4 regions of the Salinicoccus sp. CNSTN-B1 genome follow, and region 3 is predicted to be linked to each of the others. Evidence: riboswitches for the same ligand, from Rfam matches in the RefSeq annotation. Region 3 holds a riboswitch; each other region holds the start of a gene.

The links. A riboswitch is a leader RNA that binds a small molecule or an ion and turns the genes downstream of it on or off. The one in region 3 is predicted to bind thiamine pyrophosphate.
Region 1: another riboswitch for thiamine pyrophosphate. It lies ahead of tenA (thiaminase II); the one in region 3 lies ahead of ACYF68_RS10780 (YkoF family thiamine/hydroxymethylpyrimidine-binding protein).
Region 2: another riboswitch for thiamine pyrophosphate. It lies ahead of ACYF68_RS03120 (3-oxoacyl-ACP reductase); the one in region 3 lies ahead of ACYF68_RS10780 (YkoF family thiamine/hydroxymethylpyrimidine-binding protein).
Region 4: another riboswitch for thiamine pyrophosphate. It lies ahead of ACYF68_RS09510 (ECF transporter S component); the one in region 3 lies ahead of ACYF68_RS10780 (YkoF family thiamine/hydroxymethylpyrimidine-binding protein).

What each region holds. Positions count from the first base shown of each region.
Region 1 covers NZ_JBTWMN010000004.1:166,537-173,955, forward strand. The annotation lists gene ACYF68_RS01045 (YhgE/Pip domain-containing protein) at 1-162, shown strand, start outside; gene ACYF68_RS01050 (YhgE/Pip family protein) at 159-1,235, shown strand; partial or broken gene ACYF68_RS01055 (metal ABC transporter ATP-binding protein) at 1,438-2,183, shown strand; gene ACYF68_RS01060 (metal ABC transporter permease) at 2,180-3,025, shown strand; gene ACYF68_RS01065 (metal ABC transporter solute-binding protein, Zn/Mn family) at 3,063-3,965, shown strand; TPP riboswitch at 4,187-4,286, shown strand; gene tenA (thiaminase II) at 4,357-5,034, shown strand; gene thiD (bifunctional hydroxymethylpyrimidine kinase/phosphomethylpyrimidine kinase) at 5,035-5,829, shown strand; gene thiM (hydroxyethylthiazole kinase) at 5,833-6,618, shown strand; gene thiE (thiamine phosphate synthase) at 6,615-7,235, shown strand; partial or broken gene brnQ (branched-chain amino acid transport system II carrier protein) at 7,276-7,419, opposite strand, start outside.
Region 2 covers NZ_JBTWMN010000004.1:530,214-537,632, forward strand. The annotation lists gene ACYF68_RS03115 (NtaA/DmoA family FMN-dependent monooxygenase) at 1-940, opposite strand, end outside; partial or broken gene ACYF68_RS03120 (3-oxoacyl-ACP reductase) at 952-1,700, opposite strand; TPP riboswitch at 1,803-1,905, opposite strand; gene ACYF68_RS03125 (IS30 family transposase) at 2,127-3,086, opposite strand; gene ACYF68_RS03130 (DUF3991 domain-containing protein) at 3,312-4,460, shown strand; gene ACYF68_RS03135 (transporter substrate-binding domain-containing protein) at 4,905-5,699, shown strand; gene ACYF68_RS03140 (amino acid ABC transporter permease) at 5,714-6,397, shown strand; partial or broken gene ACYF68_RS03145 (Y-family DNA polymerase) at 6,759-7,419, opposite strand, start outside.
Region 3 covers NZ_JBTWMN010000004.1:1,836,211-1,843,629, forward strand. The annotation lists partial or broken gene ACYF68_RS10770 (BCCT family transporter) at 1-202, opposite strand, end outside; partial or broken gene ACYF68_RS10775 (SDR family NAD(P)-dependent oxidoreductase) at 372-1,016, opposite strand; TPP riboswitch at 1,220-1,318, shown strand; gene ACYF68_RS10780 (YkoF family thiamine/hydroxymethylpyrimidine-binding protein) at 1,381-1,806, shown strand; gene ACYF68_RS10785 (YkoF family thiamine/hydroxymethylpyrimidine-binding protein) at 1,758-1,958, shown strand; gene ACYF68_RS10790 (VOC family protein) at 1,996-2,298, opposite strand; partial or broken gene ACYF68_RS10795 (DUF7916 family protein) at 2,614-3,530, shown strand; partial or broken gene ACYF68_RS10800 (glycosyltransferase) at 3,617-5,117, shown strand; partial or broken gene ACYF68_RS10805 (iron-sulfur cluster repair di-iron protein ScdA) at 5,180-5,326, opposite strand; gene ACYF68_RS10810 (YkvI family membrane protein) at 5,696-6,769, shown strand; gene ACYF68_RS10815 (hypothetical protein) at 6,813-7,016, opposite strand; gene ACYF68_RS10820 (hypothetical protein) at 7,191-7,379, shown strand; gene ACYF68_RS10825 (aldehyde dehydrogenase family protein) at 7,413-7,419, opposite strand, start outside.
Region 4 covers NZ_JBTWMN010000004.1:1,603,897-1,611,315, forward strand. The annotation lists gene mutL (DNA mismatch repair endonuclease MutL) at 1-90, opposite strand, end outside; gene mutS (DNA mismatch repair protein MutS) at 95-2,611, opposite strand; partial or broken gene ACYF68_RS09495 (YlbF/YmcA family competence regulator) at 2,791-3,201, opposite strand; gene ACYF68_RS09500 (energy-coupling factor transporter transmembrane component T family protein) at 3,325-4,116, opposite strand; gene ACYF68_RS09505 (ABC transporter ATP-binding protein) at 4,109-5,503, opposite strand; gene ACYF68_RS09510 (ECF transporter S component) at 5,509-6,087, opposite strand; TPP riboswitch at 6,158-6,248, opposite strand; gene ACYF68_RS09515 (ABC transporter ATP-binding protein) at 6,297-7,419, opposite strand, start outside.

The DNA of each region.
Region 1 (7,419 bases), 1.7 Mb from region 3:
CAGGCAGGTTCCATGCTGACGGATACTGTAAAAACGAGCGTCACTGAAACTTATACATCTACACTCATCGGCCAACTGAATGACCTCTCGGAACAAAGTGATGAAGCCAAGCAGGCATTGGCTGATTTAAAAATGGCGCCCATGATCTCAATGATGGATTGATCGAAGCTGAAGAAAGCACTGCCCAATTGAATCAGGGCTCTGCTGAGGTTAATGAGGGGGCCGCTCAGCTCAGTCAGTCGTCAAAAGCACTTCATGATGGTGAAACGCAGTTCACAGGACAATTGGAACAATTTTCACCAATTCTCGGCAACAATGCCCAGGCGGTCCTGGGTGCACAAAGAGAACTGGAAGACGGTGCAGGGCAAATTGAAGCGGGCAGTTCCCAGTTGGCTCAAGGAGCTAGCGAATTGAATTCCGGTTTATCACAGCTTGAGTCTGGCACAGGGAATTTGGTAGAAGGTTCGGGAGAACTTGCTGGTGCACTCGATGAAATTGATACAAGGTTCAACGAAGTTTTATCCCAGTTGGACGAAAACGATATTGCATTTACAGAAGATGGTGCAAAAGCCATTGCCACACCCGTCAATCTGGATATTGAAAGTATTGTAGATACTCAGAATTATGCCCAGAGCTTTGCGCCGCTCATCATTGCAGTAAGCTTGTTCATCGGCAGCATCACCTTCAATGTCGTCTATCCGATGAATAAGATTTTTGAAGACAGACAATCTGTACTACGCCAGTGGGTGAGCAGAATCTCACTGTTCCTTAGCCATGCCTTATTGATGTCGACACTGTTATATATTGTAATTGTCTGGATTATGCAGATTGAAATCGCCAGTCACGGGAAATTTTTCTTGGCCATGCTAGTGTGGTCGACTGCCTCCATTGCAATGATTGGACTGCTTGTCATGATTTTTGGGAATTTCGGGAAGTTTTTAGGCATTGTACTGCTCATCATTCAATTATCATCAAGTGCCGGTACTTTCCCGATCGAGACCTCAAGCGATTTCTACCAAGGACTCTATCAAGTGGTGCCGATGGCCTTTGTAGTGACCGGTTTCAGGGATGCAGTGTTCAATCAAGGATTCGATTATAATTTCAGTACGGTGATCTATGTATTGCTCGTGACGATACTGGCAGCTTTCATCCTCATATCATTAGTGCTGCTATTGAAGAATAAAATGCCGAAGTATGAAGAAAAAGTCAATAAACTAAGCAAATTTGAAAGTTGATTCTAGCAGGGGCCTACTAAACAAAGTAGGCCCCTTTTTGATGTAATTTACTTAAATGACTGTAAATTTGCATATCTTTAGTAATTTTATTTGTAAAAACCAATTACTTTTGTTATAGTGAATTAAGTTTAGGGAGCCCTAACTTAGGGACCCCTAATATTAACTATCCCAGAGGGATATATAGTAATAGGGGGATCACGTTTTGGAGCAGTCACTCGACGTTAAAGATTTAACCGTTTCATATTCTAATAAAATTGCCATAAAAAACTTTGATGTTTCAGTGGATTCGGGCAAACTGATCGGCATTATCGGACCGAACGGTTCCGGAAAATCAACATTTGTAAAATCAGTCCTTGATTTGGTGCCAAAAGATTCGGGGAGGTACAGATATTTGGAAAATCCATCGATAAAATCCGTAAGAATATCGCCTATATTCCTCAAAGATCACATATAGATTGGAATTTCCCCATCCTGGTCAAAGACACGGTGATACAAGGCACCTATCCTAAATTGGGCCTATTCAGCCGCCCTAAAGAGAAAGAAAAGAAAATAGCCATGGAAGCATTAAAAAAAGTCGGAATGGAAGAATTCGCCGATAAACAGATAGGTGAACTTTCAGGTGGACAGCAGCAAAGGGTGTTCGTAGCGAGAAGTCTCTCTCAAAATGCCGATATCTTATTCATGGATGAACCATTTGTTGGAATCGACATCCACAGTGAGGAAGTCATCATCAAAATTCTGAAGGACTTGAGGGATCAGGGAAAAACGCTATTCGTCATCCACCATGACCTGACCAAAGTAGAAGATTATTTTGATGACTTGATCTTAGTGAATGGCGGTCTGGTTGCTGCAGGGCCGGTTGCTGAAGTGTTCACCCCAGATCTGATGGAGAAAACTTTTAATGCGCCATTAGCTGTTTTAGAGAACATGGGAGGTAAACTATCATGAGTTTTTTGAATGACCTATTGTTCTATGATTACCTCCAGAAAGCCTTGATCACTTCAATAATGGTCGGCATCATATCCGGTGTAATCGGCAGTTTCATCGTACTGCGCGGAATGTCGTTGATGGGGGATGCCATTTCGCATGCAGTACTGCCTGGCATCGCCATTTCCTACATGTTGGGTATTTCGTATTTCTATGGTGCTGTAGTAGCAGGAGTGATCGCTGCTGTGGGTATAGGTGGCATCAGCCAAAACAGTAGAATCAAGACAGACGCTTCAATCGGAATAGTGTTCTCAACTGCTTTGGCTCTAGGGATCATACTGATTACAAAAGCGCAGAGTGCAACAGATTTGACGCAGATACTGTTCGGTAACGTCCTGCATGTCAGGACTTCCGATATGTGGATCACTGCAGGGGTCAGCCTTCTGGTCATCGTCATTATCGTGGTCTTCTATAAAGAACTTCTCATTGCAACATTCGATGAGACGATGGCACGGGTTTATGGCTTGAACACCCGTTTCATCCACTATGGTCTGATGGTACTGCTGACACTTGTTGCAGTCGCCTCCCTGCAGACAGTCGGGGTGATACTGGTAGTCTCCCTGCTGATTACGCCGGCCTCGACCGCCTATCTGCTGACGAACCGCCTATCCATCATGATCGTATTATCTTCAATTTTTGGAGCCAGCGCTGCAGTGGTCGGCATCTATTACAGCTACATGCATGATCTGCCGTCCGGCCCTATCATAGCGATTGCTTCTGCCATCCTCTTTGTATTGGTGCTGATTTTTTCTCCAAGGCAAGGCGTACTGTGGCCAAAGCTTCGCAAGATGAAAAAATCATAATTGATGAGCCATTATAAATTTTTAGGAGAGATTAAACATGAAGAATAAGATTACTTATCTGATCGGCCTGTTGATGGTCGTACTAGTGTTGAATGCTTGTTCAAATGAAAGCAGTGCTGCGGGTGAAGCGAATGAGGATGATAAATTGAAAGTGGTCACATCCTTTACGATTCTAGAGGATCTCGCCCGTGAGATTGGAGGCGAGGATGTCGACATTCATAACCTCGTACCGACCGGCACGGATCCCCATGAATACGAACCACTTCCTAAAGACATGAAAAAGGCCACTGACGCGGATATTCTTTTCTATAATGGCTTGAACCTTGAGGGTGGTGGAAATGGTTGGTTCTTTAAAATGATCGATTCCGTCAATCAGGACCTAGACGATGTCTACTCCCTATCAGACCGCATCGAACCGATGTACATCACTGATGAAGAGACCCAAGCAGAAGAAATCAACCCGCATGCTTTCATCAGTCCTAAAGTGGGGATAAAGATGGCAGAGGATATGCGTGACGCTTTCATTGAAAAAGACCCGGAAAGAAAAGAAAACTACGAGAAGCGGGCTGACGAATATCTTAAACGATTGAAAGATGTAGAAGGGGAGTACCAACAGAAGATAGATGACATTCCGAAAGAAGGTCGGGTACTTGTTACAAGTGAACGCGCCTTCCAATATCTTGCCAGTGATTACGGTTTGAAGGAAGGGTATATATGGGCAATTGATACTGAAGATACCGGTTCACCCAACCAGATAAATTCACTTGTTTCATTCATTGAAGAAAATGACGTGCCTGTACTCTTCATCGAATCGAACGTCGATCCGCGTCCGATGGAGACCGTCTCCGATCAGACGGGCGTTCCTTTTCCAAAAAACCCATCTATTCCGATGAAATTGGAAAACCGGGAGAAGAAGTGGACACCTATATCAAGTATCTGAATTACAACATCAATCTGATCCATGACGAGTTGAGCGCCGAGTAAAAGATATGGCCGTGTGGCCATATCTTTTTTAATGGTTGATGACCCTCGATGTTCTATCTATCATTGATGTCGTCAAATTTCCCGGGAAATCATTGAAACACATTGACAGTCTGATGACTCATATCCATATTTGACTTTGAGGAATGAGTCGGCTAACATGATAATCAACTGAATACGCAACACCACTAGGGGTGCTTTTTAGCTGAGACGGTCACAGACCGATCCCTTTGACTTGATCTGGATAATGCCAGCGTAAGGAATGTGGGATGGTCGGACATATCCTGTCTTCATACTAAACCCATTTCCTACGCTGGAAATGGGTTTTTATCATTCTAAATAGGAGGATTATGATGTTAAGTACACAATTGAAGCAGGATGCAGAGCAGTTTATTGACGAAATATACGGGGATGATTTCATCCAGGGGCTCATAAATGAAGATATTGATCACGCTTCACTCATCCACTATCTTCAGGCAGATGCATTATATCTTGAAGAATTCGCAAATATTTATGCCATGCTGATCTCGAAGACCACTTCCAAGGACATGATGGAATATCTTCTCGAAGAGATGCGTTTCATACTTGGGGGAGAGGTCGAGGCACATGAAGTTTTGGCAAGAGCTGTAGGAAAGCCATATGCAGAAATCATAAAGGATGGAGAATGGTATCCTTCTGCCGATCATTATATTAAACATATGTACTATAACGCCTATGCTAAGGAAAATATCGCATTCACATTAAGTGCCATGGCACCGTGCCCCTACATCTATCAAAAGTTGGCGGAAAAGGCGATGGCGCAAAACGTATTCCAGGAAAACCACCAATACCGGGGATGGTTCGAATTCTACAGTAGCAATATCGATGAGACGGCTGATGTGATGTTCAACGCCATCGACAAAGAAGCGGAGAATATGAATGATGATGAAATAGGCCTGCTGCGCAAAAATTTCAGAGAGAGTGCAGAGCATGAAAGGCGGTTCTTCAATATGGCGATGACAAGAGAACACTGGGCGGGGTGGATATGAATGTCTAGAATGCCCATTGCGTTGACTGTTGCAGGGACCGATCCGACTGGCGGCGCTGGTGTTTTGGCTGATATCAAAACCTTCCATTCACAAGAGGTGTTTGGAATGGCTGCAATCACCGCCCTGACCGCACAAAATACCATCGGCGTCCAAGATGTCCATAATATCCCGGGACAGTTTCTACAGGAGCAATTGGACAGCATCTTTTCCGACGAAGTACCAGACGCCATGAAAAGCGGCATGATTGCCAACGAAGAGATGATGGCAGTCATAAAAGAGTGTGTTGAACGCCACCAAGTCCCCTATATCATCGATCCGGTCATGATTGCCACAAGCGGTGATCCACTCATAGATGGAGATGCTGCTGAATTTCTCAGAACACAGCTTTTACCCCTTGCTTTGACCGTTACACCAAACATACATGAAGCAGAGAAGATCAGTGGCCAACAAATCAGTAGTGAGGGGGATATCAAGAAAGCTGCCGATATTTTCCTGAATGACATCGGGGTGCAGAGCGTTGTAATAACAGGCGGACATCTGGATTCAGGCCCCACAGACTATTTATTTACTGCAGACAACGCAATAGAACTCAGTGAAACGCGTATCGATACAACCAACACACATGGCACAGGATGCACATTTTCAGCAGTGATGACAGCAGAGGTGGCCAAGGGGAAATCAATCGAAGAAAGTTTCCGTACCGCTAAGCGCTATATCACTTCGGCAATCAGACATAACCCAAATATCGGAAAAGGTAATGGACCGGTCAGCCATTTCAGCTATAAAGGAGAGTAATTCATGGATAATGTAAATAGACTCAGAGAGATGAACCCGCTTGTTGTCTGCATCACAAATGATGTCGTCAAAAACTTCACGGCTAATGGGCTCCTTGCGATTGGCGCTTCGCCACTTGTAGGCGGGGAAGTCGCAGAAGCTTCAGATCTGATGAAATCCGCTTCTGCACTCCTCATCAACATCGGTACTGCAGATCAATCCAAACTACAGGTCATGGATGAGATGATGAAGGAAGCAAACAGGAATGATGTGCCGATTGTATTTGATCCAGTCGGATTTGGTGCTTCACGCTTCAGAGTCGAGATTACAGAACAATTATTGTCACGCCATAAAGTTTCACTCATAAAGGGGAATCCCGGAGAGATGCATGCACTATCAGGAGCTGAAAGCAATATGAAGGGGGTCGACTCTAAAGAAGAGACTCCTGCCGAAGAAATTGCAGGCAAGGCCTATGATCGGTACAGGACCCCTGTACTTGTTACAGGTGAGCAAGACGCCCTTATGACTGACAGCGGACTTTCGATAATGGGTAACGGCCATGCCCTACAGGGGAGAGTGACAGGCTCAGGATGCCTTCTTGGTGCAATCATCTGTGCATTCCTTGGAACCTCAGACCGGTTTGATGACCAGTCCATCATCGATGCGGTCAGCTATTATAACCTGTGCGCTGAGAAGGCGGCTTTGGCCCAAGAACATCCAACCCCAGGTACATTCGCCACAAGGCTGATCGATGAGCTGTATTTGAATGATGACAACTTGCTCAAAGAACGGAATGTAACGACCAGATGATGGATAAAAACGCACTTGAATTATACTTTATCTGTGGAAGTTCCGATACGGATGAGCACCTCCCCGCCGTGGTTGAGAAAGCTTTGGATGCTGGCATCACACTGTTCCAACTCAGGGAAAAGGGCAGCAGATCCTTGACAGGCGATGAACTGGTGGAGACAGCTTCTGAAATAAAAAAATTATGCGATAGCTATGAAGTGCCTTTCATCATTAACGATGACTACGAACTGGCCGAACAGATTGAAGCCGACGGGGTACACCTCGGTCAGGATGATATCGGGGTCCAAGATCTCCCTCCCTATTTTAACGACAAGATCGTCGGTCTATCTGTAGGTAATGCAAAAGAATTGGCATCAAGCAATCTCAAAAAAGTCAGTTATATAGGCACGGGGCCTGTCTATGCCACACCCTCAAAGGCGGATGCCGGCAAGGCCATTACGCCAAAAGGTCTGGCTGATATGAGACGCCTAATTGGCGACAAGCCAATGGTGGCAATAGGTGGCATCACCCCGGACAACTACATGGCCTGCCTGGAAAACGGAGCTGATGGCATCTGCGTGATTTCCGCCATTGCAAACGCACCGGATATAAGGGATGCCGTACATCGCTTCCTATGATGTTGAAAAATAATAGGTGAAGGTCCGTGCGGACCTTCACCTATTTGATATCATCATTGAATTGTACTGCAGGCTTCCGTTTCTTCCCATTGGCCGCCCTACCTTTATATCTATCTATGCCATAGCCCGCTGCCCCCGCAATGAAGGCCGGAACCATCCAGCCCAGACCTTGTTCGAAGAATGG
Region 2 (7,419 bases), 1.3 Mb from region 3:
ACGATTTTGTGTCTTGCTGAACAAAGAATTCGAGTTGCTTCAGCGCAGTATCAATTGGCAGTAAATCGTCTAATTTCGCTTTCTTTTCTTGTGCTTCTTCTTTTGTCTTACCCACATAAGTCACTAGACCTGGAAACACTTTGATTGAGCAGTCTGGCCGATGACTTTCTCTTATTGCCCGATCTAATTTCTCACGATAGGCTTTTGCTTGTCTTAAGTTCCAAGCAACTGAGTAGACTGCATCGGCATATTTCGCAGCAAGTGCCACGCCTTCTATTGATGCCCCTGCTTGCATCGCAACCGGTTTTCCTTCCTTTCCTAAAGGCAGGGTTAATGGCCCCTTTACTTGGAAGTAATCTCCATTATGGTTGAACGGTTGAATGTTATCGTTTTTGGTGATTTTATTGTTCGCTCTGTCTGGACTATAGTCATCAATGGACCACGATTCAAATAATTTATCCATGACTTCTGCAAATTCATCTGCTTTCTTATAACGCACTGCTCTTTCCGGTAATTCCAGCATACTGTGATTTTGTGCTTCGTAATCGGACATTGATGTCACCAGGTTCCAGCCCACACGTCCTTTTGTTATATGCTGCAGTGTGAGTAACTGCCTTGCTGAAGTAAACGGGTTATTAAACGTTCCCGAAATAGTTGAAACAAGTCCAACGTTAGCTGTGACATTACTCATGGCAGTTAATACAACTATTGGATCAAAATAACTCGTTGGCAATTCCGTAGCACTATAAGCAGGGAAGGCTTGTGCATCTGCGAAAAATACCGCATCGAATTTTCCACGTTCAGCAATCTTCGCCAAATTTTCATAGTATCCAATTGTCGTAAATTCATCTATGCTCGAATCTGCTGTCATCCATGCTGCCTGATGATGTCCTACACCATACAATAAAACTCCTATATTTAACTGTTTCGGATTAATCATAATATATCCCCCTAGTTCATAGTAAGGCCGCCATCCACCGTGATGTTCTGCCCCGTAATACCATCTGCTGCTTCGGAACAAAGATAAACCACCATATTCGCAACATCTTGAGGGGATGTGACTTTCCTCAATGGTGTGGATTGTGCGATTAAATCAAATACTTCAGGTGTTGTGGCTGCACTTGCATCTGTTGTCTTCAATAATCCGCCCGAAACGATATTTGCTCGGATGCCGTGCTGACCAAGCTCTGCTGCAACATTTCTGGTGAACCCAATTAAAGCAGCTTTTGCTGTTGTATATTCGTGATATGGTACCACAGGGTTTTGATATAGATTCGTTCCGATGCTAATGATTGCACCCTCTTTTCGCTCTAGGAATTGGGGAGGGCACTTTGTGATACGTTGAACGCGGCTTTTAACGTGCCGTCTAGTTGTTGTTCATAATCTTTGTAGGTTAAATCTTTAAATGCTTTTTGAGTAGTTGGGTCAAACTTGAAGTTTACGAGTGCGTTGTTTACTACAACATCAATCTGCCCAAAATGTTCAGTCCCTTTTTTAACTAACTGTTCAACTTCTTTCCTATTTGTAACGTCTGCCTGAATAGAAATTGCTTGGGGTCCGATTTGCTTTTGCAACGCTTCTGCTTCTGATTTGCTGCGATTGTAGTTAATGATGACATTAAAGCCTTTTTCACTCAATTTTTTTACGATGCATCTACCAAGACCTCTGCCACTTCCTGTTACTAAAACTGTCCTTGCCAAGTAAATACCTCCTCTATTTTAGAAAAAAAATACGCAACCTTCGTAAGAAGGTTACGTATCGAGAGCGAATTATATACACCTATAAAGGCATAGATATTTAGCTGTATCGAAGTAACACTTTCCTACGCTAGTTTTAACTAGATCAGGTTCAAAGGGTTTGAGGTTATCCTCATCTCAGTTTACAAAAACGCCCCTAGTGCAAATTTATTCTATTTAATATCATTGTAGTACTTCTAAGAGATACGTCAAGTAAATAGTGAATACTTTGAAATTTATTGAATAAGCTGAGCAGGACTTCTCATCCAAGTGAATCAAAAAAATTCTAATGAGGTCCGGCAGTATATTGAACGTGTTTCTACTATTATATAGGGGTCGTTCATTGATGGAAATGGCCCCTGTATATGTTATTTTTCATTTCTTCGTTTGTCAAAATAAGCTAGACAGCCTGCCTACATTCATGTAACTCATAAATGCTTCCAGCGGTGTCTGGTAGTTCAAAAACTTTCTGGGTATGTGGTTTCTCTTGGAGGCTACTGAAGCAACCATCCTCTGATCCACTGTGTTGAAATCCATATGCTTGGGCAGGCCGTCTTTCCGAAGCAGTCCATTGGAATGTTCATTCAATCCTCTTTGGGAAGGCGTGCCCGGGTCGGCAAAGTAAATATCAATATCATTTCGGTTGCTCATTGCCTGCCAATTTGAGAATTCCTTACCACAGTCGAAAGTAATGGATTTGAACACATTTCTGGGGATCTGATGGAACCATGCGTTGATGACTGTTTCAATATCCTTTGCAGTCCGGCCCTCGGGCTTGAGGGTAATGATCACTTTCGACAGCCGTTCTACAAGTGTCACAACGGCACTTTTATGATGGATGCCGACAATGGTATCGCCTTCCAGATGTCCAAATTCTTCTTTGAATGCTGGGTAGTCCGTCTTTCTGTCAGAGAGTTTCCGTCTGAAAGCCTGTCTCCCACGGCGTTCCTTATGGCCGTTGGGTTTTCGCTTTCCTTTCATCGGCAAGGTGGAAACATCAAAGTCTTTGCGCTTGAACATGCGGTACAATGTGCGGCTGGAGCAGTTGATCGGCTGTTCACGGCGACCGACAATCACATCCGGCGTCCATCCTTGCGCGACCTTTTCTGCCACATATGCGCGTTGATCATTCGACAGCACCGTCTGTTTTCGACCGCAACGCTGCTTGTTTGCCTTGTAGCGCTTATAGAAATCCAATGCGGTGTGACCGTTTTTCAGGAAAGTGACCACATTGTGGACGGTCTGACGTGCTCGGCCAATCTGTTCTGAAATCTTTGATACAGAGGCATTCTGATGGAAATAAGATTCTATAATTACAAGTTCATCCGTGCTAAGATGGGTGTAGGTCATTCGTGATCACTCCTATGATTTCTTTGGTCGGAAATACATTTTGAGTGTATCACGAGTGGCTTTCTTTATGTGTCTAGCTTAATTTTACAATCGGCGATCCTTAAAAAAGAGGAGAGAAGGACTATGAAAGAATACTCTCAAAAATAGATACAGCAACTGTTTAAAGAAAGAAAACCGATACCAAAGGAACTGGTCAATCAAGCTCAAAAAGCAGATCTCGTTGATGTGATTGAAAAGCAGGGTGATGTCGTCATCCACGTATCGGATAAATACGCAAAACTCGCTGAACATGACAGTTTTGTGATTGATAAGCAAAATAACTCATTCTTCTGGAACTCACAAGATTTAAAGGGAAATCCGATCAATTATTTAAGAAGTGTTCATGATTATAGCTTTAGAAGTGCCATTAAAGAACTCACTTTAAATGAGGAGTACCAAACCGCAGAAGTCAATATCGATAAAGAACAAGAACCCTTTGTCTTTCGGCCAGATGAGCTGTCGGAAGATACTTCCGTCGCAAAAGATTACCTCGTTAATCAACGGGGCATCAATGAAGACTTAGTAGATACACTCATTGATAAAAAACTCATACAGCAAGATCACAATAACAATGTCGTATTTTTGTGGGCGAAAAATAAAGAAGTCGTCGGCATGGATAAGCAAGGCACTCAACCTGATAAACGGTTTAAACAAGTCGTCAAAAATTCGGATGAAAAGCAGGGCTTCAATATTACGAATGGACGGCCGGAAAATCTGTATGTGTTTGAATCCTCGATTGATTTATTAAGCCATGTCAGTATGTACAATCCGCCAAATGCACGGCTGGTTTCGATGACTGGGTTAAAACCACAGACATATTATCATGCTATCGGACAGATTTATGAAGAAACCAAACAACCGCCAAAAAATGTGGTGTTTGCGGTAGATAGTGATGTCGGCGGAGAAAGCTTCATGTTGGAACACATCAACAATAAAATCGAACATCGAGAAAGTGATCGCACCGTTCAAAACTTTGTTGCTTCTCCGAGACATCAAAATTTTGAACAACTGGGCGAACCGAGTGATTTGAAATCGTGGCATCAGGTGAAAGATTTTAATGACATTTTGACGAATATTCAATCCCACGATGTTAAAATGCAGTATCAGCCAGTCGTTTTAGATAAGGACACATATTTTGATACAATCGATTATCAGATTAAGTATGAACGAGTCCTAGATAAGTTGTCTAAAGAGGCTACAAATAGTAAAGACATCTCTTCTTGGAAAATCGCAAAATCTATTGCACAAGAGCAGTACCCTCAAAAGAATTCAAAAGAAAAGTCAGAAGCGAAACAAAAATCGCCATCTGGATTAGAAGTAAACGATATTCTGTAAATCTGGGCGCATACAGCGCATTTTAATGGACAACTATCCATCTAAAATTACTAACTTGCCTTAGAATCGCTCTCTCAGCACTGGAAATAGTGAAAAATCATGGGAAATATAACCATAAGTTCGGTATGCGGTGCCACAGAGGCTTCAAAAAGGCAAAACCAGGAATTATTGCAGATGTTTGAATCGCTGGAGGAACAAGTTTAAACAAGTAAACACTGGCTGACGAAATTCAAAAGGGATAGGGTCATTTACACAAAATTATTGACGCCCCCGTTTTTTATCGCGTATAGTTATTAATGTTGTTGACAATAAGTGATAAGTACCTTGTTTTAAAGACATAAAGCATTTACAATATTCGTGTTAATTTTTATAAAACGTGTTAGAAACGAGGGGAGAAAGTTGCGTTTAAAGGGGTGTTTGGTAGGCGTTGGATGTCTCCTATTTGTGTTAGGGGGCTGTGGCCAGACAAGTAATCATGCTAATGATGACACATGGGACAAAATAAAAGAAGAGGGAGAACTGGTTGTCGGAACACCTGGAACACTGTATCCTTCTTCTTATTATCCGGAAGACTCTGATGATTTAACTGGTTACGATGTTGAGGTGATGAAAGAGGTTGGCAAACGGCTCGATCTAAATGTGCAATTTGAGGAACTTGGCTTTGACGAGATGTTCGCTGCATTGCAGTCAGGGCGGATTGATGTGGCGCCGGCCGGAGTAAGGGGTGAAACCAAGAAGAAATTTTCCTACAGCAAGCCGTATAAATATTCTTATGCGACCATGGTTGTGCGTAACGATGAAGTGGATGATTTCACATCACTTGAAGACTTGGAAGGGAAAACAGCTGGTGGTGCAGCAACAACGGTATACAGCGATATTGCCCGTAAATTTGGCGCTGAAGTCAAGACCTATGGAAATGTCACGAATGATGTCTATTTAAGAGATGTTGAGAATGGCAGAACGGATGTTGTGATTAATGATTATTACTTACAATTGCTGGCTCTAAAAGCACTTCCCGATTTGGATGTCACGATTCAGCCAGATTTAAAATTTTACCGATCTAACCAGCATGCTGTTATCGATAAAAATGCTGATAGATTAAAAGACAAAATTAATAAGACTTTGACTGATATGAAACAAGACGGTACCCTTACTGAACTGTCTGAAGAATTTTTTGCCGGGGAAGATGTCTCAGAGAAGCCGGATGACGATATTCGGACTATCGAGGGTATTGATTAGTGTTTGACCTAGAAATGGATCAAGTTCAGTTGAATGGATTGTTTGATTGGCATTTAGCATGGGATAGTCTTCCATTCCTTTTAGAAGGTGTACCAGCCACATTAACCGTATCCTTTATTGGAATGGTTATTGGCTTAGTTCTAGGTTTCTTTTTGGCTCTGGGGCGCGGTTCGAAGTGGATTATCTTAAGATGGCCGTCACGTCTTTATATATCGTTCATGCGCGGAACACCTATCCTTGTATTTTTGTTCATACTGTATGCAGGGCTGCCAGCGATTGGCATTGAACTGTCCGCTTTTTTAGCTGCTTCGCTGGCATTTGGCCTAAATAGCGCGGCTTTCATCGCAGAAATTAACCGTTCATCACTAAGTAGTGTTGATAAGGGGCAATGGGAATCGGCTAAGGCTCTTAATCTGGGATATTGGCAGACAATGCGAAAGATCATTTTGCCTCAGGCTGCTCGAATCGCTATCCCGCCATTAACAAATGTTTATCTCGATTTGGTGAAGGCAACGTCACTCGCCGCTGTTATTACAGTTCCGGAATTATTTCAAAAGGCGCAAATTGTTGCTGGGCGCACGTATGACTCGATGACCATGTATATTCTTGTAGCCCTTATTTACTGGCCTATTTGTATGGTTATTTCCGCATTGCAAGAAAAGATGGAAAAACGATTTAGCAAGTATATGGAGCATTAATGATAACCCTATCCCTGTTTCTGATTTACGATATCCGAAATATATTTAATTCATTGCTACAAAATATATCAAGAACGTCTCACTTAGTATTTTGATTTTTATTAATTGGAATGATATAATATAAGTAACAAAAATCAGTTTCATGGAATCACCGAACCCCCAATCTACTGGCATAGATTGGGGGTTTTGGTGTGGTTATTGTCGCCTACTTATTGTTACGCTTATCTAACCAATAGACAAAAAGCGCAACAATGCCCCTGCGATAATTGGGGCAATGATGTTAACAAAAATCAGTTCCATGGTGTTCACCTCCTTCCTGGTCGATGTTCGCCCAGGAAGTATAGGCGACGATGATATTGTATCATTTTTTATGCCCCGCAATAAGGTTCGATCGGTGCTTTAATGTAGATGCATCGGTTAGACTGATCGCCCGTAATATGCTGGCTTCTCCGAACCGTCTTTTGATTTTATCAATTGTGTCGTGCAGTTTTTCTTCTTTTAAGTTTGCATCCGTATCAAACAGTGATAACTGCATCACTGAGTCCGGTATCAAATTAGTGAGTGATATATTAACTGTTCTATATAGTTCGTATGGATCAGCCACTTTTTTAAGATGATTCCATATCAATGTGACGATTCTATTCGAATGATTCGTCCCTGCTTTTATCGTAAGTTGTTTTCGATATATCTTTTTATCTTTTGTACCGATAGAAAAAGAAACTGTCCGTGCGAGCTGTTTGACTCGTCTAATACGGTAAGTCACTTCATCAACGTGTTCCAAAAGGATGACATACAACTCATTAAATTTATAGTCTCGCAGTAGCACCTGACTTTTCGCAATAGATGGACGATGTACCATATGTTTATCCCTTATTGCACTTTCATCAATCCCATTCGCATGGAGGTGCCAGTCCACACCAATGATGCCAAAATCTCTTTTTAAATATTGCCACGGATAATTTGCCAGATCTCCAATACTGAAAATTCCCCGATGATTGAGTTTGATTTCACTTTTTTTATTG
Region 3 (7,419 bases):
GACCGAACGTCAAAAACTCGAATATCCAGTCCATTCTAGTGTTTATAGCTGTCAAAGTAGCATTAAGAAATGATTCCGCCGATGATTGGAAGACGATCAGCAATAATGTCAACGCAGCCAGGACGACTATCGCTGGCCAAAAAACCAATGAATCCAATTTCGCTTTTTCTCTCATGTGCATTCCTCCTGTTATATATTCCATAAATTTTAGCACTAGCTGCTAAGAGCACCCACTTAAGATAACAATCCTCGCTGAAATAATCAAACAGCCTTCCACAACACTACCATCCGCATCTTTCCGGATATGATATTGAATGGGGTTCAACAAAAAAGGCACCAGACCATCTGTCTGATGCCTTGCCCCTGCAAAACTACTGGGCGGTATAGCCGCCATCTACAAGGAGGGTCGTGCCAGTCGTAAACCCTTTCTCCGCCAGGAATACCACTGCGTGTGCAATCTCTTCAGGCTTGCCGAACTTGCCGATCGGGTGCTTGTCGACGAGAGCATCATAAAACTCTCCTAATGCGTCCTTATTCACCATACTGGCATCGACATAGCCCTGAGCTACTGCACTGACGCGGATGTTATCCTTGGCATACTGTAATGCAACGGATTTCGTCATTAAGTTTATTGCGCCCTTGGAAGCATTATAAGCAAATGCCGTCGGTTCGCCTACACTGCCGAGAATGGATGCGGTATTGATGATCGCCCCGCCTCCAGCCTTCTGCATTTCAGGAATGGCATGCTTCGAACCGTAGAATACGCTGTCCTGGTTGACTCTGATCACTTTATGGTAATCTTCGTAGGAAAGCTTGTGCGTCTCACCCTGGACACCGATTCCGGCGTTGTTGAACATGATATTCAGATGTCCAAACTTTTCCACGGCGGGAGCAACGCCTTTTTTAAAATCCTCTTCCACTGATACGTCGATCCATTGAAATGCGACGTCACCATGGCCTGCCAAATTTCCTTCTGCTTTCCTACTTGCGTTTCCATCATCATCTGCAATTGCGACTTTGACTCCTTTTCCAGGAACGTTTGTGCTACTTTGTCCTTAAGTCCCAAAGCGCATCTCTTTTAATGACCGTATCCGTTCACGATACAGATACCCATTTGTTTCAATTTTCAAACTTTTAAGCGCCATTTATTTTTAATCATCTGAAGCTGTCACTTGTAGTCGATGGCCGATCACATGTATGATGGGGGTGAAACTGCATACCGATGCACTGGGGGCGCTATATGAAGCTGAGACGGATCACCGGACCCCTACGACCCGATCTGGATAACACCAGCGTGGGGAAGTGCAGCTGATATACCTTCATGCTGCATTCCTATCGGATTGCAGTCTTTTTATATCAATATTCAGGAGGTATGGCATTATGGGAAATGAATACAGTTCAAAACAGCCTGTAGGCTGTCAATTCAACTTGAGTGTGATGAGCGATGACTTCGTGGATGTCATCCTATCGGCTTTGGAGAAGACCGAAACTGCTGAAGTCATGATGGAGACGGATGACGTATCATCCTGGGTGCACGGCTCGATATCCGACGTTTTTGCTGTCGTGGAGTCGATCTACTTAAACGCCGCACAGACCGGCAAGCACGTGGCGATGAGCGGCACATTTTCAGCCGGGTGCCCCGGGCTCAAGAGGAGGACGATTCCAAAACACCGGCCGGTTCGACAGCGCCGCGTAGAGATGTGGCGCAACAGGCCGGATGCAAATTCGCGCTCTATCCGCTGGGTACTGGGGACTACATGGAGATTATCCAATCCCGCATCAATACAGCAGCGGATGAAGGTGTAAAGGTGAGCGCCGGTCATGGTGCCACACGACTGGATGGGGACGTCCGTGACATCTTCAATGCCTTGGAATCCGCGTTTTTGAAAGTACAGGAAGCGGCAGGACATACCGCCATGACCTTCACCCTCTCATCAAACAGCCCTTCCAACCGCTGATTGACTACGGCCCACCTCAAAGAGGCGGGCCGTATTTCTATATGATCAGCATATCGTCATCATCAAACTCCCAGTCAGCACCATAGGCGACTTCCCAGTAGTAGCCGTCCGGATCTTTGAAGTATCCGCTGTAGCCGCCCCATGAGGTTGGGCTCGCTTCCCTGGTGACAATGCCCCCTGATTTTTTGGCCCGCTCCAGTATGTGATCGACCTCCGCTTCAGACTTCGCATTAAATGCCAAGGTGATGCCGTTGAAGCCATGTGTCATGTCCATCGCATCCGCTCCGGTCTCTGTGGCAAGTGTGTCGAGCGGATACAATGCCAGTTTCGATCCCTTCATCCTGAAAAAGATGATTTCTATTTCTTCCTCATCCCCATTATGATCGACTCCAATCCAAGTTTCCTATAGAAGTCGACGGAAACTGAAATATCCTTGACGCCAAGTGTAATCAGATTGATTCTGTCCATGGCCATTCCCCTTTTCAGATAAGGTAGTATAGAAAATGTATTTTTACATTGTAAATATACCATATATATTTGACGGTGGCAGAGTATGGGCCGAAATATATTTTCAGTACACCCCCGCATCCGCTTCAAACTGGTCAGCGGGGCCATTTTTATATAGAATGAGGGCAAAGAAGGAAGACGATCCATTATGAAACGATTACTGGACTGTAATGCATCTGATTTCAAAGGCATATCCGGCCGGGATCTGAAACAATCCATCCAGGCAAGTGAAGGCCAGGTGATGCTCGCAGAGACGATGGCCACCGTGCCCCCACTCTACCCGGACATCACCAATGCAGAACTGGCCGCTTCATTCGGAGCGGATATGCTGCTGTTCAACCTGCTGGATGTCTTCGAACCGAAAGTAGAAGGACTGGTCCCATCTGTCCGCACAGAGCTCATGCAGGAAATCAAACAGCTTACAGGGCGGCCGATCGGACTCAACCTTGAACCGGTCGACCTCGATGCCGAAGAGATTGAAGCGCTCGACACCATCAACCGCGGGCGTGTCGCCTCCAAAGAAGCACTAACGGCTGCCCAGACGCTCGGTTTCGACTTCATCTGCCTTACCGGCAATCCAAAAACAGGCGTCTCAAATGATGAAATCGCCCTCGCCATAGCGCGTGCCCGGAAGATATTCGGCGAAGATACACTGATCATCGCCGGCAAATGCATGGCGCTGGTGTCGCCAATGAAACAGGCAGTACCATCATCACCAATGAAGCCCTCAACACCTTCATCCGTGCAGGCGCCGATGTCATTCTGATGCCGGCACCCGGCACGGTCCCCGGCATCACCGTGGAAGACGCCCAGCAATATATCACCCATATCCATTCACAAGGTGCACTTGTGATGTCCACGATCGGGACCAGCCAGGAAGGTGCCGATGCCGCGACCATCCGCCAGATTGCCTTAAACGCCAAGATGGCCGGGGCCGACATCCATCACATCGGAGACGCGGGCTTCTATGGCATCGCGGTGCCGGAAAATATTATGGCCTACTCGATCGCCATCCGCGGCCGCCGCCATACTTATGTGCGCATGGCCCGCTCCATAAACCGGTAAGAGGTGCACGCAGCTGATGTACCCTGGTGATATGTTGCAGGCATGAATGGCATACCACCAGGTAAACCCCAAGGAGGATAAATCTGATGATCTATACAGTGACTTCAACGCTGCCCGAACAGCACGGCGGGAGAACGAAAGCATTGTTGAGCAGAATCAAACTGCTTCAGGATGAACTCGGTGTCCAATCGACAATCCTTACGACCAATTACAATATCAACTATCCTGATATATATGAGGTGTTCAGAAAAAGGAACACCGTGCATGAGAACACACAATTTGAAAACATATACGATTGGCTCTCAGGCTATAAATTATTCGACGTAAAGAAAACGCTGATCATAAACAAACCCAAGATAACGGAAAGTGAAGTTGACATTGAAGGATTGACTGCAGAACGTGTCGATGACGATACTGTGCGCTACTACAAAGGCGACGAATATAACCTTTACCGCAAGTTTCATGAAGGATCCCACGTGCTTAAATTCGAGGATTTCATGAGCCCCGTATCCAAGAAAAAGGTGGAAAGAAGAAGCTACAACAAATATGGCGATCTCCACCAGATTACGCGGTACGATCCCAAAACCTTCCACAGAATTTCAGAAGAATTTTATGATATCCACGGAGATGTCTACTGCATCAAGCATTACACCATCAAAGACGACAAACCGTATCTATCCCTGATAGAACTGCTGAAAGATGGCAGACCCTATAAATTTTTTGCGGATGAGAAACGACTATTCCAGTACTATTTCGAAACAAGGTTCAGCGAGGGAGATATTGTATTCAATGACGCCCGTCTGCTCGACCGCCCGCTCCTCTCCAATGATAGTGGGACAAAAAATGTTCTGGTATTCCACAGTTCCCATCTGGCCGACACTGATTCAGGGATACGCGGCTCCTATGGCTATGCTTTGGAAAACAGCGACAAGGTTGCGAGCTACCTCGTATTGACACATCATCAGAAGGAAGACATCCAGAAAGTGATGGACATACCGGACGAGAAATTCAGCGTCATCCCCATTTCCTCACTCCGAGTAAAACGGGAAGGGGAAAGTTAAAGAACAGTTCGTCTATATAGGTCGTTTCGGCCCTCAGAAACAACTCGACCACCTGATCCGTGCCTTTAAGATATTCAAGGATGCAGGATATGAAGAAAGACTCGCCCTTTATGGCATGGACGAAGCAAATCAACTCGCGTCACTCAAGAAGCTCATCGCAGAACTCGAGCTGGCAGACCATATAGACGTCCACGGCTTCACCGACGACCCTAAAAAAGTATTCGCAGAATCCAAAGCCTCTCTGCTCACAAGCAAGTTTGAGGGATTCGGGTTGACAGTCATGGAAAGTATAGATGCCGGATGTCCCGTCATATCCTACGACGTCCGATACGGCCCACGTGAAATCATCGATGAAGGCAAAACAGGCTATCTGGTCGAGCCCCAAAACATCGAAGCATTCGCTGAATCGATGATGAAGATATCCGATCGAGGACTCGAATCAGTCGCAATAAGCAATAGACTGCATAAGGAGACTGCTGTGGAGAATTACAGAAGATTGCTCGAACAGCTGGAAAATTTCATATGATCGATCAAAACAGAAATAACCCCCGGGACGTGTATATGCGTCCCGGGGTTATTTCTGTTCGGCTATATTGCTTTTCTGACGCACTCAAACAAGACATGATTTTCAAGATGGACATGATCGAATGAATCCTTCTCAATCTTTTCAAGTCGCGTGTAGACGAGACGGTATGTGCCACACGCTTCACTGTGTGGTGTGAAATCTGAAGTGATCCGGCGCATTTTTCTTCACTCCTGCATAAATTTACGAAATAAATAGTATATTTTTACACTTGCATTATACTGGTCTCGCAACATATTCATCCACATAGTTTCATTGATGAAAAAATCATGCTCTATCCCTTGTACGGTCTAGTATTACAAGTATATTGTGATAGCGTTTTCATTAGTTTTACAGAAATATTATTTCATTTATCATTAAAATAAATTTCATAGTAATATACTCTATGACCGTTTGACACTGTGGTGTGCTCTATGTTTAGTATAGTATTGTTGAAATATATTTCAGAATAATATTTTAAATTCTGTCATTCTGGTGTGCATTTCCAGAATGACCTGCAACTTCAAGAAGGAGAGATTTGTTTGAGTAATCAACAAGAACCGCTGAAAATCGGGTTCGCCTATGTAGGGGTGGTGCTCGGAGCAGGCTTTTCTACAGGTCAGGAGATCCTGCAGTTCTTCACCAACTACGGCATGATGAGTTATTGGGCGGTCCTGCTCTCAGGGCTGGTCACGATGTTCATCGGGCGCCAGGCATCGAAGCTCGGTAATCGTCTGGATGCAGATTCGCATCTTGAACCGATCAACGAACTGTTTGGGAAAAAACTTGGCAAGGTCATCGACTACATACTCGTCTTCTTCCTGTACGGCGTCATGGTCATCATGCTTGCAGGTGCCGGTTCGGCCTTCAATGAAAGTTTCGGCGTGCCGTCATGGCTCGGCTCGCTCATCTTGGCCATCGGAGTATTCATTACATTGAACATGAGCTTCAATAAGATTCTTGTGGCGCTTGGTGCAGTGACACCTTTCCTGATCGCTTTCGTCATGATCATCGCAGCCTACAGCTTCTTCAATCCAAGCGTCCCATTTACACAAGTGGAAGAATATACTGACGTGACGAAGACGCCTTCAGCCGCCTGGTGGTGGGACGCCCTGACCTACAGCGGCATCGTCCTTGCGATGGCATTCAGTTTGCTGTCCATCATGGGCGCCCAGGCATCGGGCATTAAAGCAGCCCGTAAAGGCGGGTTGTTCGGCGGCATCATGCTGATCCTATTGCTCGTGCTGATGAACGGTGGACTGCTCGCAAGGATTGACATCACCAATCCTTCTGAGATACCATCGCTCGTCCTGGCACGCGAAATCCATCCTATACTTGGAATCGGACTGTCGATCGTCATGCTGCTGGTCATCTATAATACCGCAGTCGGCATGTTCTATCCGTTCCTTTCCAGGTTTTCCGAGCCTTATACGAAACGTTACCGTCTGCTGCTCGGCGGCGGACTGATCTTAGGATATTTCCTGAGCCTGGTCGGCTTCGTCGGCCTCGTCAATTTCTTCTATCCGATCTTAGGTTATGTCGGACTGCTGCTCGGAGCGGCCTTGACCGTAAGATGGGTCGCAAGCAAAGTATCGAGCAAACAACCTGCACAATAGCAATATCCCCATCGGTGGCTTTTGTCCACCGATGGGGATATTTTTATCCTATGCTGCGGATCAGTACGGAAATGATGTAGACCACTATCGCGCTTGAGACGAATATTATGGTGAAGCGCCAATATTCACGGCTTGGATACTCCGTCACGCCAAGCTTTCTTAGTACCGTAGTGATCGTTGCTGCGGAAAAAGCGATGCCGCCGATGCCGAACAGCATGAACGAAAGGATGATGAGTAGATCTGTCATGGAAATCTCACTTTCTGATTGGGATATCCATTACTCTATCAGATTCGAGGTTTCAGATATAGTTCTTCATTCATATATATGTCGCCAGAATGGATACTTCAGGACAGCACAATTTGCGGTTTTGGTGTATAATTACATCAAAGGGCGCGACTATGTACCAAAAGGAGTGGTAGCATGAAGAACTCGACCAGACTGCAGGAGTTTCCGACCATCCCCTACCTGTATGCCGAGCGCCATAACCCACCCGTCTCAACGTACGAGCACACTTTAGGCCAATACCGCGATGCCGAAGGCAGGCCGCAGTTTTTGGACGACAGGCCAAAGCGTAGTACAGATGAACAGAAGAAACCCCACTCAAAATAGCCTCATTTTGAGTGGGGTTTCATGCTTATATTGCTACTGC
Region 4 (7,419 bases), 230 kb from region 3:
TTCTTTGACGACTGAACTCGGACGCTCCACCACTTCGCCTGCTGAAATCTTATTCTGTATGGCACTCTCCAATACTTTTATGGTGCCCATCGGATCATTCCCCCTTCATTTCATTCTGCAGTTCCTGCAGTTTCATCAAGGCATCGACTGGCGTCATCTGATTGATGTCGACGTATTTCAATTTCTCCATCACCGGATGCAGCTGTTCACTCTCGGTATCGTCAAGGGGCAGTGCGAGCTGCTGGCTTGCCACCCCTGTACCGTCTTCAAAGGTTTTAAGTAGTTCATGTGCCCGCTTTGTAACTGCATCAGGCAGTTCTGCAAGCTTTGCTACTTGTATGCCGTAACTTTTTTCGACGGCGCCTGGCTTGACCTTATGGAGGAAAATCAGTTTACCGTCATATTCAGTCGCTTTTACATGGACATTCTTCAAATGTTCGAGCTCACCGCTGAGCCGGGTCATTTCGTGGTAATGCGTTGAAAACAGTGTTTTTGCACCAATATTGTCATGGATATATTCAAGCATGGCCTGAGCCAGTGACATACCGTCATAAGTAGATGTCCCACGGCCGATTTCATCAAATATCAAGAGACTGTTTTCTGTCGCATTAAGCAACGCTTCATTGGCCTCCATCATCTCAATCATGAATGTCGATTTGCCACTCGCCAGATCGTCGCTCGCGCCGATGCGTGTGAATATCTGATCGAAGATCGGCAGTACTGCAGATTGTGCTGGTACATACATTCCGATCTGGGCCATGATGCTGATGATGGCGGTCTGACGCATATAAGTGCTTTTACCGGACATGTTGGGTCCGGTGATAAGGTAGATGAAAGTTTCATCATCCATGTCGAGCGAGTTCGGAACATAGGTGTTCTCCCCGATCACTTTTTCAACGACCGGGTGACGTCCTTCCTTGACACTGAGTTCACCATCGCTGAATGCGGGCCGGACAAGCCTGTAGTCATTTGAAACAGTAGCGAAGGACACAAGGCAGTCAAGGGTACTGATCAATTCGGCCGTATACTGCAACCGCCCGATGAACTGTTCCATATGTGTCCTTAGTGCAATGAACAAGTCATATTCCAGTATGATGCTTTCATCATGCGCACTCAGAAGCTTGGATTCCATATCCTTCAGTTCCGGAGTGATGAAGCGTTCAGCATTCGCCAGCGTCTGTTTTCGCTGGTAATCGAATGCTTCGGCATCGAAGTTGACTGCACTGCCCTTGGATATTTCAATGTAGTAGCCAAAAACTTTGTTGAATCCTACCTTGAGTGTTTTGATGCCGGTCTTTTCACGCTCGCCTGCAATGTAGTCATCAAGCCACTTTCTGCCGTTGGTGGCGATGTAGCGATATTCATCCAATTGTGCATCATATCCCGTTTTGAATATGCCACCTTCTCTTATGGTTTTAGGTGGTGTATCGGACAAACTTTCTTCCAGTACCTTGTGGACATCATCCAACACATCAAAATCCTTGAATAACGGCGAAGTGGATAGTCCTGTTCTTTCAAGCGTATCGGCTATACTAGGCAGACCTTCAAGAGAATCTTTAAGCTGGACCAGATCTTTTGCATCGATGTTGCCGAAACTCAGTCGTCCGACCAGCCTTTCAATGTCATACACATTATTCAGTAATTCCCGGATATCCTCCCTCTCCAGAAAGTTTTCAAGCAACACAGCAACAGCGTCCTGCCGCTCCTGGATGAGCGCTTCTGATAACAGGGGCCTTTCGATCCATTTGCGGAGTTTGCGCTTCCCCATAGGTGTTTCGGTACGGTTTAGATACCAAAAGAGGGAACCTTTCACTTTTCTCGTCTGAAGGCTCTCGAGAAGTTCGAGGTTGGAGATGGCGGCATAATTCAGCTGCATCGTCTCATTGAGTCGGTGCTTTTTGACCTGTCTGAAGTGCTTCAACTCTTTCATGTTGTGTGCATTGATGTAGGAGATGAGAAGATCCAGTGTCTCCTTCTCCGCTTCACTTATACCATCATCATAATCCAGGCTGAAATGCCCCTTTGCCTTATACGGCGTATTGATTGGAGGGTCCCGGTAGATTTCTGATAAAACTCCCGTTATCTCTTCTTCCACAACGATCTCCCGTGGATTGATGCGCTCAATCTCACTTTTTAAAAGGGCGAGTTGCTCGGTTGTGAATGCCTGTATCTCACCGGTTGATATATCGGAGTAGGCGACAGCGAATGCTCCATCGTTTTCCCCGATCGCCAGTATGTAGTTGCTCCGTCCATCATCCATGCCAAAATCGTCTATCAGAGTACCCGGTGTAATGATGCGCACAACTTCACGCTTGACCATGCCTTTTGTTTTTTTAGGGTCTTCCATCTGTTCGCATATCGCAACTTTGTAGCCTTGATTGATGAGGCGTTCGATATAGCCATCAGCCGAATGATACGGCACCCCGCACATCGGAATCGGATCTTTCTTCTTATCCCTTGAAGTCAGTGTAATCTCCAGCACCTTACTTGCTGTAATTGCATCTTCATAGAAAAGCTCATAGAAATCACCGAGCCTGTAGAAAAGCAGTGTATCAGGATGTTCCTCTTTTATATTCAAATATTGTTGCATCATAGGTGTAACTGTAGCCATTTAAACACTTCCATTATCGATTGAAATATAACTGCATTATATCACGTGTCGCTTCCATTGTTTAACCTTACCGACTGTTCTTGCGTCAACGGCTCTCACCATATCCACACACGACAAGCGAAAAAGAAGCTGCATACCCTAAAGGGATATGCAGCTTCTCGAATGTCTAGTCTTTTCTGGTTCGGCATGTTTTCCATTGCCGCGCCCGTTTCACCTTGGAGCAGATCTCCACCGGTTGAGGTGATGATATCGTTTGTTACAGTCTGGCTGATTGCGTGGGATACCATCTGAAGGAGTTCATTTACTTGTCCTTGGGACTCCTTGAACTGGTCGACAATCGGCATTTCATCGAGCTCGGCTTCGATTTTCTTGATCTTCTCCTCAGTCATCTGATAGGCCCGTTCCTTACCGTAGTTCTGGAAATTGACCGCCTGCTTCTGGAGACTCTTCAAACTGGCCATCTTTTCGCGCACTTCTTTATTTTCATGGATTTTGGCTTCAGCTTTTTTGAAAAACTCCACCTGATCGGTTTGGGCGATCATCTTCCCAAGATCTTTCGCTTCATTTACAATATCGTCCTTCGTATACATTCGACTGCCACCTTTTCATATTTTGCATCCGGCTTTCATTTATAGCAGATGATATTTTACGGATTATTAAAATCTCCTATCAGTATATATCTTTTATCGCTATATTTCAAAGCGATTCTTTCATTATCTTGCATCGGATGTACCAAAAGGTGTTATCCACTGCCCTGAATAGTAGGATGCAATGAGACCTACGGCAATGAGCGCTATAAAACAGACGTCATATCCGGAAAATCTTGTCTGACGATAGTAGGTCCTAGCCCCATCATCGAATCCTTTCGATTCCATCGCCACCGCAAGACGGTGGGCCCGTCGGATACTCTGACTGAGCAATATCACCACCGTACTCGTGAATCCCCTGAGCCCTCCGATATGCTTTCGGCTGATCAATGAACGGCGTACCTTGCGTGCCCTCCTCAAGGTGATGAACTCATTGACTATAACAGGCAACATACGAATCGAGGCCATAAATGAATAGGCGTACTTCGGCTTTACTTTCGCCTGCTGCATCATGCTGTAGAATACATCGGTCAACCTTGTGGTAAAAATGATGAGTGAGCCGAAGAATGACAGCGTCAGGCCACGCATCGTAATATGAAGTCCCCTCACTATACTTTCCTCAGTGATGTGCACGAGACCGAATTCAAATAGAGTCGTGTCACCTTCGCCATATAAAATCATATATGCGCTGGACACAAGCCCTGTTAAAACGGTGACGGCAATCAGCAATGCTTGATACTTGAGTTCAATTCCACTCATGACCAAAAATAATAAAAGCATCCAAAGTGACAGATGGAATAGATGGTTCGGATCATGTATCAATACTACTGCTATAAATAGACAGATTGCCGCCACTATTTTAGTGAGCGGATTGGTCCTATCTATAAATGTGGAATAGCGTTTTATGGATTCAAACACCGCCACCCACCTCTTCCAACATACCATTATGGATTTTCAGGCGCCGCGACGGATAGCGTTCTTTTATTTCCTTGTCGTGGGTGATCATGATGATCGTCGTACCGTCTTCGACCAGCTCATGAATCAGTTCGAGCAGTTTGAATGTGTGGCGCGCGTCCAAGCCGAAGGTCGGTTCGTCCAAAAAGATGATCTGCGGGATGCCACCAAGTGCGGTTGCGACACTTAACCGCCTCTTTTGGCCTGTTGATATTTCAAGCGGATGCAGTCTTTTGATATGGGATAGACCCATCCGTGAGAGCACCTGTCCAGTCTTCTTCTCAGCTGCTGATTCATCATGATGCATTTCCAGATTGATGAACACTTCATCAAAGACACTGTTGGTGATGAATTGGAGCTCGGGGTTCTGAAAAACCGGATAGAGTGCCCCTTGGAATTGTTTGGTCTTTCGTATAGGACGGTCTTCGAATATGACTTCTCCTCGTGTCTGCATCAGCTTCATGACTGCCATCATGAAACTTGATTTTCCGCTCCCATTCTCCCCTTCCAGTGTAATCCATTGCCCTTTAGGAATATGCAGATCATCCACACTGAGCAGCTCGCTTCCTACTCTATTTATCGAAAGGTCATTAATCTGGAGAAGCGGGGCGCCATTATCTGTGCTTTTGGTGAATCGTGGGGCATTCTGCCATGAATGTGGATGCCACACTCCTAGAGCATCCAAAGCTTCCCTATTGTCACTTAACATCTCACTTGGTGTAGCGGAAGCGACGATACAGCCTTCATCATTCAACAAAATAATCCGATCCACTCTAAACCACACGTGTTCAACCCGGTGTTCGACAATTACTACGGTACGCTCTTCCCACACTTCCTGAATCATTTCCCATAAAGAACAGGCAGTGTTTTCATCCAACATGCTTGTCGGCTCGTCGAGAAAGAAAGTATCGGCTTTCTGCAGCAATGCAGAAGCAATCGCCAGTTTTTGCTTCATGCCTCCCGATAAGCTGCTGATTTGGGTCTCAAGAGGCTTTCTCAAACCCACTGCTTCTAATGCTGACAAGGCATTCGAAGTCATATCGTCAATATGCACTTGATTGTTCTCCATTATGAAAGCAAGTTCTTCACCGATTGTAGGCATGGTGAACTGGGAATCGGGATCTTGAAAGACCACAGCACCCCCATCAGGTAAATCCATATGGTCCGCTTCCAGCAGTGCATCAATGACGCGTGGCATGAGGCCACTCAATATATTCAATAACGTACTTTTTCCGGAACCACTTGGTCCCACTATCAGAACTTTTTCACCTTTTTCTATCTGCAGGTTCATGTCCGTAAACAATGGGTCATGGGCACCTCGAAACTGCAGTGCCATATTCACCACTTCCATCCCATCTATGCCTCCTTTTCTATTTCCTTATACTGACCGAGCAGTTTAAGAACACCCGTCTCAAGCAATGCTCTATAGAGGATATGCGCAAGCCACCCTGCGACCACTGCCCCACTCAATATCCTGAAGCCAGCCATCAGAATCAGGTTCCATGTCTCGAGATGGGCAAGGTAACCATAGTACCAGTCCAATGGCAGTGTAGAGAGTGCCGCTGCTGTTCCCGCTGATACAGCGACCATCAACGCTGTACTTTTATATCGTACAATTGCAAAAACAAGTTCACAGGCCAACCCTTGTATAAGTCCATAGATGATAAGCATGACATCGAACTGCAGCAGGACTATGGTTTCAGCCGAGGCTGCTGCAAATTCCGCAATCAATGCAACCCCCGGTTTTCTGATGATCAGATATACGACTACAGGGGCGATGAACCACATCCCGTAGACCAATTCATTCAGATGGATGCCAAGAGGCTTCAAGGCTGTGTAAAAAGCGCCCCAAACCGAGTAGATGACTGCGAATACCAGTGAAACGACGACGGTCACCAAAACGTCCGTCAATGTTAATGCTTTTCTTTTCTTCATTTTGATACCCTCCTAAAATTATTAGAGAATAAAAAAGCACACCACTAATGTAGTGGTGTGCATATTAATACTATGTAATATGCCACTTCCCTACGCTAGTATGATCTAGATCAGGTGATAAGGGTAATTCTCAGTCCGAAAGGACACCCCTAGTGGTGTGCTATTATTCAATTGAATATATGATAGCGTATTCTCAGGCTTTTGTAAAATCACTTGTTGTCCGCAATCATCTGATGATATCTGCCACCCGCTTCAAGCAGTTCTTCTTCACTGCCGCTTTCAACGAGTTCGCCGAGTTCCATGACGAATATACGATCCACGGCTTTGATTGTATTCAATCTATGCGCGATGATGATGCTTGTACGGTCCTTCATCAATCGTTCAAGCGCCTCCTGGATCTTCAGTTCCGTAACCGTGTCTATGCTGCTCGTCGCCTCGTCAAGAAGCAGTATCGCCGGATCAGTTATCAGAGCTCTCGCTATGGAAATGAGTTGTTTCTGTCCTTGGGAGACGAAGCCCTCATCGGCCTCGAGCACAGTATCATAGCCATTTTCAAGCTCTATGATGAACTCATGAGCATTAGCGAGTTTTGCCGCTTCAATGACTTCATCGTCTGTCGCATCCAATTTACCATATCGTATATTTTCGCGGATCGTCGCCTCGAACAGGTATGGATCCTGAAGCACAAACGCCGTCTGTGAACGCACTGCCGTACGTTTATAATCCAATATGTTCCGGTCGTCGATGCGGATTTCACCCTCGTCTGTCTCATAGAAACGGGCAAGCAGCTGCATGACCGTCGTCTTGCCTGCGCCGGTCGCGCCGATGAGCGCAACCGATTCGCCGGCATCGATCTTGAAGCTTAGTTGATTGATCGTCGACTTCTCTTGATCAGCATCATAAGAGAATGAGACGTCGTCAAATTCTATTTCTCCGCGGATCGTCACATCCTCGATATGACCTGCATCTGTTTCAGTCTCCGAATCGATGATTCCAAAAACCCGCTCTGCGCCGGCAAGAGCCGACAGCACCTGGTTGAACTGGTTCGAAAGGTCAGCCAGGGGCCGTGTGAATTGGCGGGCATATTCAGCGAAGACGACAATCGTCCCGATGGTCACAAGCCCGTCTGTATAGAACACAAGCAGGCCACCGGCCCCGGCAACAATCGTAAAGCTGACATTATTCAGCATGTTCATGATCTTCGGGATCAGACCTGCATACAGGAAGGCCCAAAAAGTGATCTCCCTCAAGTTCGCCGCCTTGTCGCTGAAGTTGCGGATGGCCGTTTCTTCCTGCGAAAAGACTTTAACGATTTCCTGTCCGGATACCATC